One region of the Colwellia sp. MB3u-8 genome, then DNA from elsewhere that is predicted to be linked to it. Evidence: predicted binding sites of a transcription regulator. Region 1 holds the regulator's gene; the other holds the start of a gene.

Region 1 (8,795 bases):
TTTCAGAAGCTGATGTTGCAGGAAAATGGTCAGTATTTTTCTTTTATCCAGCTGACTTTACCTTTGTTTGTCCAACAGAGTTAGGCGATATGGCTGACCATTATGCACAACTACAAGAAATGGGCGTTGAAGTTTACTCAGTATCAACGGACACACATTTTACCCATAAAGCTTGGCATGGCAGTTCAGACACTATTGGCAAAATTACCTACCCAATGATTGGTGACCCAACAGGCAAAATTACTCGTAACTTTGGTGTCATGATTGAAGACGACGGCCTAGCATTACGTGGCACGTTTGTTATCAACCCTGAAGGCGAAATTAAGATTGCTGAGATACATGATCTAGGTATAGGCCGTTCAGCAAAAGAGCTAGTGCGCAAAATTCAAGCGGCACAATATGTAGCTGAACATGACGGTGAAGTATGTCCAGCAGCATGGCAGCCAGGTGCAGAAACATTAACACCATCATTAGATTTAGTTGGCAAAATCTAAATAAAGTAAAAAACTACCGCGATATTTTTACAATATCGCGGTATTTAACAAGCCAATTCAGCATGACCTAAAAATCATCCTATTCATCAGTTTTTTCAAAGGAATAAACCATGTTAGATACAAACTTAAAGCAACAACTAACGACCTATTTACAGAATTTAACATCGGCTGTTGAATTATCAGTATTTTTAGGTGACGACGTTAAATCAAAAGAATTAAATACCTTGGTGACAGAAATTGCTGAAATGTCAGCATTAGTCTCGGTTGTTGCAGCAGATGCAAGCAACGAGCGAGTGCCATCAATGTTAGTAAAATCAGTTAAAACTGGTGGCGAAATGCGCTTCGCTGGCGTGCCGATGGGACATGAATTTACATCTTTGGTATTAGCCTTGTTACACAGCGGTGGACATCCAATAAAGCTTGATAAAGCGGTGATTGAGCAAGTGGCCTCACTAGAAGGTGAGCATAGCTTTGAAACCTATATTTCCTTAAGTTGTCAAAATTGCCCAGACGTAGTGCAAGCACTTAACATGATGGCGGCAATTAATCCGCAAATTAAGCATGTGATGGTTGATGGGGCATTATTCCAAGAAGAAGTTTACCAACGAGATATTTTATCAGTACCGGCAGTTTACTTAAACGGTAAAGCGTTTGGCCAAGGCAGAATGACGGTAACTGAGATTTTAAACAAAGTTGATACCAATGCTGGCGCGAGACAGGCTAAGGCGATAAACAATAAAGCAGCTTTTGACTTATTAGTTATAGGTGGTGGCCCAGCAGGTGCGTCATCAGCGATATATAGTGCCCGTAAAGGGATACGCACAGGCATAGTGGCAGACAATTTTGGTGGCCAATTACAAGAAACCATGTCCATTGAAAATTTTATCTCAGTGAATGCAACTGATGGGCCTAAACTAGTGGCTAATCTAGAAGCCCATGTTAATGAATACGATGTTGATATTATGAATAATCAACAGGTGAAAAAAATTATAGAAAGTGATGTTGAAGGTGGTTTAATCACCGTTGAATTAGAAAACGGCGCTATCTTACAAACACGCTCAACCATTATTGCCACAGGCGCAAGATGGAGAGAAATGAACGTCACTGGTGAGCAAGAATACCGTGGTAAAGGTGTCGCTTATTGTCCGCACTGTGATGGGCCATTATTTAAAGGCAAATCAGTTGCGGTAATTGGTGGCGGTAACTCAGGTATCGAGGCAGCCATTGATCTAGCTGGGTTAGTTAAGCATGTTACTGTTCTTGAATTTGATAGCGTACTGCGTGCTGATGCGGTATTACAAAATAAAGCGCGTTCTTTGCCAAATATCGAGATTATTGTTAATGCTCAAACCACCGAAGTATTAGGTAATGGCAAGCATGTTACTGGGCTAAACTACCTTAATCGTGCAACAGATAGGCAAGAGAGTATCGAACTTGCCGGTATTTTCGTACAAATTGGTTTAGTGCCAAATTCAAAGTTTTTGCAAGGAAGTGTTGATTTAACCGAGCGAGGCGAGGTGATCATTAACCACAAAGGTGAAACCAATATCGCGGGTGTTTATGCGGCGGGCGATGTAACAAACACGCCATTTAAACAAATTATTATCGCTATGGGCAGTGGTGCAACAGCAGCATTAGGTGCATTCGATTATTTAATTAGAACACCGAACCCGCTTGAAAACACTGAAAGCGTTAGCGAAGCTGCAGCCTAATGGCGGATTAATTCGTCGCTTTAATTAGTACTGAAACGCTAGTGCAATAAGTACTCAAAAAATAAACGCTATCGTTGGCAACGATAGCGTTTTTGGTCGAAGCTAATAAGCGTGTTGTGAAATATAGCTAATTTATTCATCAAATAACCCCGTCATTGCTTGGCGCACTTCATTAACCACCGCTCTAACACTTTCCATACGCGCGTAACCAGCACGACAAAGTAAAGATATTTCACGCACCGGCTGCGGGCTTTCAAAAGGAATGTAATGAATATGCTTTTGTGGAGCATAATTAATTGTCGCCAACTGTGGTAGCAGCGTAATACCCATATTGCTGGCCACCATATAACGTAAGGTTTCAAGACTGGTGGCTCGAAAACTATGATCTTCCTCCGCACCAGCGCTAAAGCAATAGCCCATGGCTTGATCTCTCAAACAATGGCCATCTTCTAAAGTGAGAATTTTTTGATTATGTAAATCATCAAATGTTACTTTAGTTTTATTAGCCAGTGGATGTGAAGGTGACGTTGCCATCACCAAGGGCTCAGTGAATAAATCGTAACGTTCAAAACGCGCCATTTCTGGCAACCAAGGCAAAATTAAAATATCGAGTTTACCTGTTTCCAATTGTTGCAGTAAATCTTGCGTTCTATTTTCATGTAAATAGAAGTTTATTTTCGCTAGATTGCTGTTTAGTGCCGGCATAATATGCGGCAATATATATGGCGCTAACGTCGGTATTAAGCCTATATGTAAATCACCTGACAGGGGATCAAGTAGCGCTTTTGCCGCTTCTTCAAAGTTATTCGCGGCGTTAAGTACTTGCCGAGCTTGTTGTACTAACTTTTCTCCTGCGGGTGTTAGCATAACATTGCGCGGTTGGCGTTCAATTAAGGTTAGCTTAAGGCGTTGTTCTAGTTTTTGAATTTGACCACTTAGCGTTGGTTGACTAACAAAGCAAGCCTCAGCGGCATGGCCAAAATGCTTATATTCGGCAATGGCCGTTAGATATTCTAAATCACGAATTTTTATCATAGTTTACATCTATTGATATGAGGTGGTTGATAGCTAGATTGATGTTAACTTAAGGTACTGAGTTTAGCTAGAATACTGACAAGCCAAGCCTGCAATGAAAGCGCTAATACCCAGACTAAACCATGCTTGCAAAGGCTATAAACTTGCCAACAGCTTGGTTAACTGAGGCGCTTATTGCATCACTGGGTATTTAAGCCATTGTGTAAAATGACTTACGGTACTTTGAGGTCTTAAAGTCTTAAGGAGTTGAGGGAGATTGAAGCATTATAGCTTTGATCGCTCATAAGCCGGAATGTTAATAAAATTTTCATCACCTTTAGCAACAGCTTCTTTTAAGCTCGCTTTTCTATTTTGGCGAGATTCAATACTTTCACCAAATACCTGAAAGTGAGCTCGCGCGATAACGTCGACAGCCTCTGCATGAGATATAACGCCTAACGCTTTACCCGCATGGATAAAACCTTCAGCCCTGAATTTTTGCTTATCATCTTTTTTATGATTTTTTGCGAGGCTAAAAACTTTCAGCAACTGTGCTTGGCAACAATCTAAATATTCGTCTTTATTCATTATTTTCCATTCACCTTCTACGTTTTATTAACCTATATACCTGCTGTTTGAGCAAGGTTAATAGTTTTATTCATGGCTATTTTAATGACCTTAATCAGCAGTGCTTTTTGATTCATCAACAATGAAATTGACCGTGATGCACACCTAACTGATTTTAATCGTGAAAGCCGCTTACAACAACATGGATTGAGCACTTAATGTTTTTAGAAACACCACCATTGCAACTAAAACCCAAACTAGCAAAGGCGGATGATTATTTTCTTGCGTTTAATTACAGCCTGTATACAATAACAGTAATACTGTGTAAAAATACAGGCTCGCTCTTAAGTAGCTTAAGGAACAACTATGCGCCCTTTAACCCCCAGACAACAGCAGATTTTTGATCTGATCCGAGAAAAAATTTCCGACACAGGTATGCCGCCAACGCGTGCTGAAATTGCTGCTTTTTTTGGTTTTAAGTCGGCCAATGCAGCAGAAGAACATTTAAAAGCGCTAGCGAAGAAAGGTTATATTGAAATGCTACCTGGCACATCGCGTGGTATTCGTCTTACACAAGAGTTTATCGCTGAAGATGGTTTGCCACTTATTGGTCGTGTAGCGGCCGGTGAGCCTATTTTGGCGCAAGAACATGTTGAGCAGCATTACAAAGTTGATGGCAATTTATTTCATCCTCCGGCTGATTATTTATTGCGTGTTAATGGCGAGAGCATGAAAGATATCGGCATTATGGATGGCGACTTGTTGGCTGTTCATCAAACAACCGACGTGCAAAATGGTCAAGTGATTGTTGCTCGTGTGGAAGACGATGTTACCGTTAAGCGTTTTAAACGTGAGGGCAATGTGGTTTATTTACATGCTGAAAATGAAGATTTTGCACCGATTAAGGTCGATTTAAAGTTTCAGCAATTTAATATCGAAGGTCTAGCCGTTGGTGTTATTCGCGCGGCTGATTGGATGTAGTTCAGCTTGCACTTACTTCATAAATGCTAATATTTACCTAAACTAGATTTTTCTACATTATATTTCGCAGATTTAACTATCACTAGGTTTAATCTAGGGGGTTAAAATCTGCGTATTTCTTATGCTTGATAACCATTTCTGTGCCTAATATGTACCTCAATTTTTTTGGTTAGAACAATCCTCCTGTTCGGCAATAAATACCGCTAATAGCTTGCTTTTTATACAGCAAGTTTCTGTGTTGATTATTTATTATTCAGCATGAAAATTATGCCTTGAACAAAATATGAACATTGCAGCCATCCTTTTAAAAATCTACTTGTCGTCCAGTTTAGGGCATTTACTCTATTGTATTTATTGGTTTTTATTTATCATGCTTTTGAAATTAAAAATTGACCCCTATCAAGTTTTAAGTAATTCTAGTCTGGAAAACGTACAAAAAAACAATAGGGCGCAATTGGCAACTGTTGATTAATGCGTCACTTAAATAATAATAAATGTATGCGCTAAATAGCCGGTTTTCATAATGAAAATATGTTATTTGGCCTAAATTAAAGGTGAAGGAGATGTCGTGTGAAAAGACGTAACCTAGGTTTGTTGTTGCTAGGGGGCTTGTTCTCTAGTTCAGTGTGGGCAGAGATGTCGCTGAACTTAACTAAAGGTGTTACTGAGGTGAGCAGAGACGTATATGATTTACATATGCTAGTGCTCTATATCTGTACTGCTATTGGTGTTGTGGTCTTTGGTGCTATGTTTTGGTCTATGGTGTTTCACCGTAAATCAAAAGGCTTTAAACCAGCAACCTTTCATGAAAGCACAAAAGTTGAAATTCTTTGGACAGCGATTCCTGTTGTTATTCTAATTGCTATGGCTTTTCCAGCCACTATTACGCTGATCGATATGGAAAATAACGATGATGCGGATTTAACCATTCAAGTAACGGGTTCTCAGTGGAAATGGCATTATAAATACTTTGATCAAGACCTTGAATTTTATTCAGTGCTTTCTACTCCGCGTGAACAATACGAAAACCAAGATGGTACCTCAGCAGAAAAAGGTGAACATTACCTGTTAGAAGTTGATCGTCCTTTGGTTATTCCAATCAATAAAAAAGTGCGTTTTGTTATTACTTCTGATGATGTTATCCATGCTTGGTGGGTACCGGCATTTGCGGTAAAACAAGATGCTAACCCAGGCTTTATTAATGAAGCTTGGACCAAGGTCGATGAACCCGGTGTTTATCGTGGCCAATGTGCTGAGTTGTGTGGCAAAGACCACGGCTTTATGCCGATAGTGGTTGAAGTTAAGTCTGAAGCAGATTACGCCATTTGGCTTGATGAGCAAAAGCAAATGCAAGCCAATGCAGCAGCTGCTGAAGCGGCGTCGTTAAATGCTTCGGCTTCAATGGACGAATTAATGCAACTAGGAGAAACAACCTATACCGCCTACTGCGCAGCGTGTCACCAAGTCAGTGGCCAAGGTTTACCTCCCGCATTTCCAGCCCTTAAAGGTAGTGCTATTGCCACAACGGGTCCAGCTAGCGCGCATATAGATATTGTCGTTAATGGTAAAGCAGGTACCGGCATGCAAGCTTATGGTAAGCAATTAAGCTTAAAAGAAATTGCGGCGGTTGTAACTTATGAGCGTAATGCTTGGGGTAACAATACGGGTGAAGCTGTTCAAGCGGCTGACGTGCAAGCGGTCAGTGGCGCAAGTACCTCAGATACGGTTGAGCAAGCGGTTGAAGAAGTTAAAGAACAAGTTGCTGCAACTGTTGCCAAAGTTATACCGAAAGAAGATTTATCAAAGGTTTATAGCCAAGATGAATTAATGGCCCTGGGTGAAGATGTCTACATGACAGCTTGTGCTGCTTGTCATCAAGCTACGGGTGAAGGTATGGCGCCTGTTTTTCCTGCACTTAAAGGTAGTGTGATTGCTACCGGTGATGTAGCAGTGCATTTGGATATGGTGCTTAACGGCAGCAAGAAAAATCCAGCGATGGCGGCTTTTGCCGGCCAATTAACTAAAACGCAAATTGCGGCGGTTGTCACTTATGAGCGTAACGCTTGGGGTAATAACACCGGTGATTTAGTCCAGCCAGCAGCTGTTGTTGCTGCTAGCGCGAAGTAGGGAGGCGTTATAATGACTACTGATGTAATTGATGATCAATCCGAGCATGATTCACATGACGGTGAGCACCATGATCATAAAATGACCGGCATAAAACGCTGGTTATATACCACAAACCATAAAGACATTGGTTCGATGTATTTATGGTTCTCTTTTATCATGTTTTTAACTGGCGGTGCTATGGCGTTGGTTATCCGAGCTGAATTATTTCAGCCTGGACTACAGATAATTGAGCCTGATTTCTTTAACCAAATGACCACAGTACACGGTCTTATTATGGTATTTGGTGCGATAATGCCAGCCTTTACCGGTTTGGCTAACTGGATGCTACCTATGATGGTTGGTGCGCCAGATATGGCACTACCTAGGCTGAATAACTGGAGCTTTTGGATATTACCCTTTGCTTTCGCTATTTTATTGTCGTCTTTCTTTATGGAAAGTGGTGCACCAAACTTTGGTTGGACCTTCTACGCGCCTTTATCAACCACCTATAGTAACGGCAGTACAGCGTTCTTCGTTTTTGCGGTACATATTATGGGTATTTCCTCAATTATGGGCGCAATTAACATCGTTGTAACCATTATGAATATGCGTGCGCCTGGTATGACTTACATGAAAATGCCATTATTTGTTTGGACATTTTTCATTACGGCTTACTTGTTAATAGCGGTGATGCCGGTGCTCGCGGGTACCGTTACTATGGTGTTAACCGATACCTATTTTGGCACCAGTTTCTTTGACGCCGCCGGTGGTGGTGACCCGGTAATGTTCCAGCATATTTTCTGGTTCTTTGGTCATCCTGAAGTTTACATCATGATTTTACCTGCATTTGGTATTGTCTCTACAACGATTCCAGCCTTCTCACGTAAGCCTCTATTTGGCTACAGTTCAATGGTTTACGCGACTGCATCCATTGCATTTTTGTCGTTTATCGTTTGGGCGCATCACATGTTTACCACGGGTATGCCGTTATTTGGCGAATTATTCTTTATGTATTGCACGATGTTAATTGCCGTACCTACAGGGGTGAAAGTCTTTAACTGGGCAGCTACTATGTGGCGTGGGTCTCTTAGTTTTGAAACCCCTATGTTGTTCTCTATTGCCTTTGTGATTTTGTTCACTATCGGTGGCTTTTCTGGCTTGATGCTAGCAATGACCCCAGCTGATTTTCAATATCACGATACTTACTTTGTTGTGGCTCATTTCCACTATGTATTGGTTACTGGGGCGTTGTTTTCTATTTTTGCTGGCGCTTATTACTGGTTACCAAAATGGACGGGTCACATGTATAACGATACGTTAAGTAAGTGGCATTTTTGGTGTTCACTTATTTCAGTAAACTTATTGTTTTTCCCAATGCACTTTTTAGGTTTGGCCGGTATGCCTCGTCGTATTCCTGATTATGCTTTGCAGTTTGCTGACTTTAATAAGTGGGTGAGTATTGGTGGCTTTGCCTTTGGTATTTCGCAGTTAATCTTCTTGGTATTGGTTATCAAGTGTATTAGAGGCGGAGAAAAAGCGCCGATGAAACCTTGGGATGGAGCTGAAGGTTTGGAATGGACAGTGCCTAGCCCTGCGCCATACCACACGTTCACAACGCCACCAAAAATTGATTAAGTGGAGCTAAAATGACTAACGGTGAATCGCAAAACAAGTTATCAAAGCAAGCACAAGCGACAACGCATGATGCTTCGGTGAAAAAAACAGTAAAAAAACTGATGTTGATTGTTTTTGGTATGTTTGGTTTTGGTTTTGCGATGGTGCCGTTATACGACGTTTTTTGTGATATCACGGGGTTAAACGGAAAAACATCTAATGTTGCGGCAAGTTACAACGTCAAGAGCATAGATACCGAACGTACGATTACCGTACAATTTTTGACTCGGACAGCCAAAGGTAT
Region 2 (7,949 bases), on a different contig from region 1:
GCTGCTGAGTTTTTGCCTAAATTGCTTAATACCTTAGCGCATTGTGAAGTTCGAGGTGACCTTGCAGCTCAAGCCTGTGACGCACGAATTAATCCCGCTAATGACGCTGACTGGGACACCGAATATCTTGACGCTATTTTATCGGTCAAAGTTGTAGCCGACTTAGAAGAAGCGCTTGATTTTATTGACCAGCACTCGTCTAAACATACTGACGCTATTATTACTGAAAACGCAGAAACAGCAGAAATTTTTATGCGTGCAGTTGATTCAGCGGTAGTGATGCATAATGCATCAACCCAGTTTTCAGATGGTGGTGAATTTGGTATGGGTGCTGAAATCGGTATTGCTACAGGTAAAATTCACGCACGTGGACCTGTAGGTCTTGAGCAACTAACCATATTTAAATATCGTGTTGCTGGCCAAGGACAAATTCGTCCTTAATCCTAAGCACAAGATGAACTAAGTAAAACACAAAGCTATTAATCGCTATTGATTAAGAGCTTTGTGTTTTACTTTATCTATTTGCAAACCATAGATTTTGATAAGATGCTGAAATAGAAAAGTGTCTTAGCAGTTTATTTTTTAAAACGGTTTATGTTCTTTTACCATTATTGTACATTTAAAATCTTTAATCCTTAACGTTTTATTAACTATTGCTTACTTAACACCCCATAAGTCACCCTGCAAAAATAAAATGATAAAAACATAAAATCAAAACCAACAAATCGTTAAAAAAACTTTGCTAACCTGTGTGAACTAGGTAAGCTCAAACCAAAGCATTAACAACCACAATAATAATTATCATTTATGAGTAATATCAGAGATTCATTTCATTCGAGAATAGGTTTTGTTCTCGCTGCCGCAGGTTCGGCCATTGGTTTAGGCAATATTTGGGGTTTTCCGACTCAAGCCGCCAATAATGGTGGTGGCGCCTTTTTATTTGTTTATTTAGTCGTTACCGTATTACTCGCCCTACCGGCACTTTATGCCGAAGTTTATATTGGTAATCAAGCACAGAAAAATCCAGTTTCAGCATTAGAAGATGCTTGTCGCGACACCGAACCAAGGCTTGGTAAATATGCCGGTCTGATTGGTTTAGGTGGCGCCATCATGATGTTAAGTTTCTACACCATTGTAGCTGGATGGATGCTCGCACATGCAATATCACCACTTGCAGAGTTATTGGGTTATCATGACATTGCTCAGTGGCTTGCTACATCAAGCACGTTAAGAAATTTATTGTTTACACCCGTTTTTATATTACTTGGCGCGGCTATTATTCATCAAGGGGTTAACGCCGGCATTGAAAAATGGTCTGCGCGATTAATGCCAGTTTTATTGATCATGCTAGTCGCGTTAATTACTTACATATTGCAACAACCTGGTGCAGAAAAAGGCTTAAGAACATATTTAATACCCGATTTTTCACAGGTCACCAATCCAAAGTTAATTATTTCTGCCATGGGCCAAGCCTTTTTCTCACTCTCTATTGGCGTTGGTGGCATGATGGTTTACGGCTCTTATATGAAGAAAGATGACGATATAGGTAAGCTCGCTATTTCTATTACCGCACTCGATACCTTTATTGCTTTTATGGCTGGTTTATTAATTATTCCAGCACTGTATGTTGCCGAAGCCGCCGGACAGCAAGTATTTCAAGATGATAAGTTAATTGGTGAAGGTCAACTTATTTTCAACATATTGCCTGAGCTTTTTAACTCTATGGGTAACATAGGCATGGTAGTAGCCATAGGATTTTTTTCGTTATTATCGATTGCAGCCCTCACCTCAACCATTTCTTCAACAGAAGTACCTGTTTCTTATCTTGTTGAAGATAAAAATCTTAGCCGCTCTAAGGCAACTTGGTTGGTATCAGCTATTGTATTAACCGCCAGTATGACCATAATCACATTTTTTGATAGCCTGTTTGGCATGGTTATTCGTGTACTTACGACTATTTTACAGCCACTGAGCTGTTTGTTTTACTTTATTGTTGTTGGCTGGTTATGGAAACGCGGTAACAAGCTACGCGATGTTTCTTTGCAAGAAGGCAGGAAATGGTTACCCATATGGGGCAATTATTTACGCTTTGTTTGTCCGTTATTGTTAACGGTCGTATTTGTCAATGTGGCTATATTAAATTAAGTCAAATAGATGAAATGCTAATGGCGCGATTAACTTTACTTTAGCGCTATTAGCGTAAAACCATCATTTAAAAAACGTCACTATACACGGCTGTAGGGGCGTTTTTTAAAGCATCATCATCCAACTCTAGCTCGGTATTTATGCCGTAAATTTATGTGGCTTAAAGCCTATTTTCATTGAAAGCCTTGTTAACCCGCTAGGCATATAAAGATATACCTATAAGCGTTTACTAGCTCACCTATTGGCTCATATTATTTCAAGCTATTTTTACTGGTTGGTATAATACTGGCTTGGCTAATTTTACACTTTGTTGAGTATTGAGCTTTAAGATTATTGCCCAGGCATAATACCGAAGTAAAATATCGACGAGGGCAACTTGGTATTTAGCGTTCACTGTTAACACTTACTGTCAGCCATGAGCAAATAATTTATAGTCCTGATATTGATTGAGCATTAACCTACTGCTGCTAGAACACTGAAATTATAGTCTTATTTAATTCTATGTTATCGCTACACTCTCCTCTTCCTCGGCTTCTTTTTCAGTTTCTTCTTGCTTTAATTCTACCTGCTCTATTTTATCAAAACGGTTGCTGATCTTATCCGCTGAGGTATGGATTTGTTTTACGTCACTTGCCGCTTGATCAATATGTTTTGCTAAATTGGCAAAACGGCCCTTAAAGCGAGAAAAGTCAGTCGAAAGATGCGATAAATGCGCTTGAATAACATGTATTTGTTTGCGGGTTGCTTCGTCTTTTAACACTGAACGTGCGGTGGTTAAAATTGCCATAAGTGTCGTTGGCGAGGCTAACCAAACGCGTTTTTTATTGGCATAATCAACCAAGTCGCCGTGGTGTGCATGTATTTCTGCAAAAATAGCTTCTGCTGGAATAAACATTATTGCGCCATCGGCAGTTTCTTTTTCAATTAAATATTTATCACTGATATCATTAATATGCTTCTTAATATCAATTTTAAATTGCCGCTCTGCTGCTTTGCGCTCAAATTCACCTAAGGTATTGTCAGCCATTTTTTTATAGCTTTCTAGCGGAAACTTGGAGTCAACCACCACATTACCGGTTGGCTTAGGTAGAAATAAAATACAGTCAGCAATTTTACCGTTTGACAAGGTATGTTGCAGTGAAAAGTGCTGTTCCGGTAATACGTTACGAATTAAAGCATTTAACTGTACTTCGCCAAAAGCACCACGTGAGCGTTTATCTGACAGTACTTCTTGCAAGCTCACCACATTAGTGGACAGTTCAGTAATTTTTTTCTGTGCATCATCAATTAAGGCTAATCGTTGTAAAATGTCATTAAAGGTTTTGGTGGTTTTTTCGAAGCCGTCGGCTAAACGCTTTTCGACCTGACCACTAATATCTTTTAGACGGTTATCAGTTGAAATCGTTAATTCATCAATTCTTTTAGCCATTTGCTCACTGGATAAATGCAGTGATTTTGCCATTTCTTCTCGGCCAAGTTTAGAGGTTGCTGTAAGTTGGCTAGATAATTGTTCTGTGGCGTTGCGTTGATTATCATTAAAAGTAACGTGGTGTTCATATAAGGTCTTTTTAAGTTGCTCACTATGGCTATACAGTTGCTGCGCTTGTTTTTCACCTTGCTCACCATGTTGGCGTAATAATTTTAATTTAAAATCGGAAATTTGCTGCTCAAAGTAAGTTTTCAATTCACTTTGCTGATGAGCTAATTGTTGATGATTAAAACTTAATTGTTGTTGTAGTTGCTGCTGATTATTGCCGTTAACTTCATAACTAAGGTTTACTTTTTCAACTAACTGCTGCAAAAGTTGCTGCTGTGCTAAAGAGGATACTTGGCTATTTTTTACTTGGCGAAATAAAACTAAAACACTGATAATTAAACTAATAATTAACACTAACACCATCAAAACCAAGACAGGAAAATTATCTAAAGCTAACCAAGGTGAATTGAATGGGAAGTTAAGTGGCGGGTTAAGTGAAGAAGTGAGTGAAGAGTTGGATAGTGAATTCATTGTAAAGCCAAATACTGTAAATATTAACAGTTATTAAAGCATACTTTATTAATAAGGTTAATCGTTATTTAACATCAACTCGGGTCAGTTAATGAAGACATCTTTAGCCAATATAAACAATTTATCAATAACCTAAAAAGACACGTTTAAATTTTGGTGTTTTTGGCTAGTTGTATTGATATTAAGTTGCCTTTATTTTGACCAAAAAAAACGCCCTAATGGGCGTTTAGACTAATCTAACGGGTTATTTTTCTTTTGATTTTCTGTCTAGCTCTTCAATTTTTACTTGCCAAATTGCTGGACCAGTAACATGAACTGATTCACCTAAACTATCCACGGCGACAGTGACTGGCATATCTTCAACCACAAATTCGTAAATAGCTTCCATACCCATATCTTCAAAAGCCACTACTTTTGCTTTCTTAATAGCTTTAGAAACTAAATAGGCTGCGCCGCCCACCGCCATTAAATAGACCGACTTATGATTTTTAATCGACTGAACGGTTTCAGGGCCACGTTCGGCTTTACCGATAGTGCCTAGCAAACCCGTTTCTGCTAGCATCATTTCAGTAAACTTATCCATACGGGTTGCTGTTGTTGGTCCTGCTGGGCCTACTGCTTCATCACCTATCGCATCAACCGGACCCACGTAATAAATAAATTTATCAGTAAAGTCAACCGGCAGTTTCTCTCCGGCAGCTAACATGTCTTGAATGCGTTTATGGGCCGCGTCACGACCGGTTAAAATGGTGCCGCTAAGTAAAACGGTTTCGCCGGTTTTCCAGCTACTTATATCCGCTTTTGATAACTCATCAACGTTAACACGACGAACATTTTCACCCACTTCCCAGGTAATTTCTGGCCAATCTTCTAATTTAGGTGGCGTTAAGTCGGCAGGACCCGAGCCGTCAAGATGAAAGTGTACATGACGAGTTGCCGCGCAATTTGGGATCATCACTACGGGTTTTGACGCCGCATGAGTCGGCACTGACATGATTTTGATATCAACAACCGTTGTTAAACCCCCTAAGCCTTGCGCGCCAATACCGAGTTTATTTACCCTATCGTAAATTTCTAAACGTAATTCTTCTTCCGCATTTTCTGGACCACGGTCGATAAGGTCTTGAATATTTACGGGTTCCATTAAGCTTTCTTTAGCTAATACACCCGCTTTTTCAGCCGTTCCACCAATACCTATACCCAGCATGCCGGGCGGACACCAACCAGCGCCCATAGTGGGTAAAGTTTTAACAACCCAGTCGGCAATAGAATCACTTGGGTTTAACATCGCCATTTTAGATTTGTTTTCACTGCCGCCGCCTTTGGCCGCGATCATCACGTCTATCTGATCACCTGGCACCATCTCAATATGCACAACCGCTGGCGTATTATCTTTCGTGTTGATGCGCTTACCTGCCGGGTCAGAAACGATAGATGCACGTAATGGGTTATCCGGATTAAGATAAGCACGACGAGTACCTTCATCCACCATTTGCTGCACTGTCATATCCGTGTTATCCCACTGCACAGCCATACCCACTTTGACGAAACAGGTAACAATACCGGTATCTTGACAAATAGGTCGCTTGCCATGAGCCGACATACGCGAATTAATTAAGATTTGCGCAATGGCATCTTTAGCTGCCTGGCTTTCTTCTTTGTGGTAAGCCTTTTCAAGTGCTTGAATAAAATCTAGCGGATGGTAGTAAGAAATATATTGCAGCGCGTCTGCAACACTTTCGATTAAATCTTTTTGTTTAATAATGGCCATAACGGTCTCTTTTTTATTAATTGGGCGAGAGAAGAGTTGAAAGTTATAAATTTGCCGATATCATACCTTGCTTGTTAAAGACCTACTAGTATCAAATGGTCTAATAATAGCGATCAAATATAGCAACCCCACTTCGAACTGCAGCATTGAATAACTCAAGGTAGTTTGAATATAATGACTTAACATAAAACCTGTGAGAATATTTTGCCGACTAATTCCCCAACGCAGCTATCCGCTAAATTACTTCAGCTTGATCTAAGCTTTGATAGTCAGTCACTTTTTGCCACACTTGCTGAGCAACCTTGGGCAATGTGGCTAGACTCCTGTGAAAGCAGCCATGTTGATAGCCGCTATGACATTATGGTTTGGCAACCTAATACCACACTAACCACTGTGGGTAATGTGACTCACATTATCCATAAAATCGACAACAGTGAGTATCATAGTCATGACGACCCATTATTGTTATTGAAACGTGAACAAAAGGCGAGCTTTAGTCATTTCGACATTACTGAACACGACTTGCCTTTTAAAGGCGGTGCAGTCGGCTATTTCGCCTACGATTTAGGTAAACGTTTTGAGGCCATAAAACAGAAAAACAGTAAAGATATTGATATACCTGAAATGGCCATTGGTATCTACCAACATGCGGTAATCTATGATCGAAAATTACAACAATTTTGGTTGTTATGTCTTGATGAACAAAGAGCGGATTTTATTGCATTTTTTAACCGCGCCCTTTTACAAAATAAAGCGCAAGCTACTGAACAAGTCGTTGAGCTAAAAGCGCCAGAAAATAATTTCAAGTTAACTACGCCGTGGCAATCAAATATGGCGCCTGAACAATATCGTGATAAATTTAAGCAAGTGCATGACTACCTGCTGTCTGGCGATTGTTATCAAATTAATCTAGCCCAGCGTTTTACCGCCCAGTATGCCGGTAGCGAATATCAAGCGTATTGCGCCTTGAGACAAGCAAACATAGCTCCTTTCTCAGCTTTTTTACGTTTTGAGGAGAGTGCTATTTTAAGTATTTCACCTGAGCGATTTTTACAATTGGTGGATAATAAGGTACAAAGTAAGCCGATTAAAGGTACGCGCCCACGCAGCGATGATACAGTCCAAGATCAAGCTAATGCTATTGAACTGCAGCAGGCCAGTAAAGATAAAGCCGAAAACCTGATGATAGTTGATCTGTTACGTAATGATATTAGTCGTGTTTGTCTACCCGGTACAGTAACCGTGCCAGCACTTTTTGCCATTGAAAGCTTTCCAGCTGTGCATCACTTAGTTAGCACGGTTGAAGGGAAGATAGACCCACAGTATGATGGCAGCGATTTATTACGTGCAGCGTTTCCTGGCGGTTCTATTACCGGTGCGCCAAAAATAAGAGCCATGGATATCATAGAAGAATTAGAGCCTCACCAACGTAGTATTTATTGCGGCTCCATTGGATATTTGTCAGCTTGCGGTAATATGGATACTAGCATCACCATTCGCACTTTAGTTTGTCACAATCAGCAAATACATTGTTGGGCTGGTGGTGGCTTAGTCGCCGATTCAAATGTTGACAGCGAGTATCAAGAAACTTACGATAAAGTGCGTAAAATTTTGCCAGTATTAAGCCAACTAAACTTGGTATAATCTAGGCTCGAGTATCCAACATAAAGTCCCCCCGAACGCCAAGTAGCCCCTGAGAACTAGGCACTTTTAAAGTAACGTTAAGGTGTGTATGACTAGAGAAGAATTTATACAGCGCTTTCAACTGCAAGCGTTACCCGCTTCAGCACATAAATTTCGCTACCAACATAAGCTTAAAAGTGCCGCGGTGTTGATCCCCATTGCCAGTCATCAAGGCCAGCTTGAAGTGGTGTTAACCAAGCGTGCCAGTCATCTTACCCATCACCCAGGACAAATCAGTTTTCCAGGTGGCAAAGTAGAGCGCTATGATGATGATATGATCGCAACGGCACTGCGTGAAACACAAGAAGAAATAGGCCTACACGCTAGCTGCATTGATGTACT

What was found. Region 1 encodes LexA, which represses DNA repair genes until DNA is damaged. Its sites were predicted from a motif close to TACTGTATNNNNATACAGTA; they were not measured.
Region 2: a site for LexA is predicted at 4,166-4,185, ahead of H4J54_RS09630 (DNA recombination protein RmuC). Genes of this name have one in related genera too.

The regions. Positions count from the first base shown of each region.
Region 1 covers NZ_JACGVA010000068.1:81,526-90,320, forward strand. Annotated here, with positions in the region: gene ahpC (alkyl hydroperoxide reductase subunit C) at 1-494, shown strand, start outside; gene ahpF (alkyl hydroperoxide reductase subunit F) at 605-2,206, shown strand; gene oxyR (DNA-binding transcriptional regulator OxyR) at 2,339-3,241, opposite strand; gene H4J54_RS12860 (hypothetical protein) at 3,506-3,808, opposite strand; gene lexA (transcriptional repressor LexA) at 4,154-4,768, shown strand; gene coxB (cytochrome c oxidase subunit II) at 5,405-6,895, shown strand; gene ctaD (cytochrome c oxidase subunit I) at 6,908-8,512, shown strand; gene H4J54_RS12880 (cytochrome c oxidase assembly protein) at 8,524-8,795, shown strand, end outside.
Region 2 covers NZ_JACGVA010000062.1:146,164-154,112, forward strand. Annotated here, with positions in the region: gene H4J54_RS09620 (glutamate-5-semialdehyde dehydrogenase) at 1-441, shown strand, start outside; gene H4J54_RS09625 (sodium-dependent transporter) at 808-2,145, shown strand; gene H4J54_RS09630 (DNA recombination protein RmuC) at 2,645-4,153, opposite strand; gene H4J54_RS09635 (fumarate hydratase) at 4,398-5,924, opposite strand; gene pabB (aminodeoxychorismate synthase component I) at 6,129-7,568, shown strand; gene H4J54_RS09645 (CoA pyrophosphatase) at 7,657-7,949, shown strand, end outside.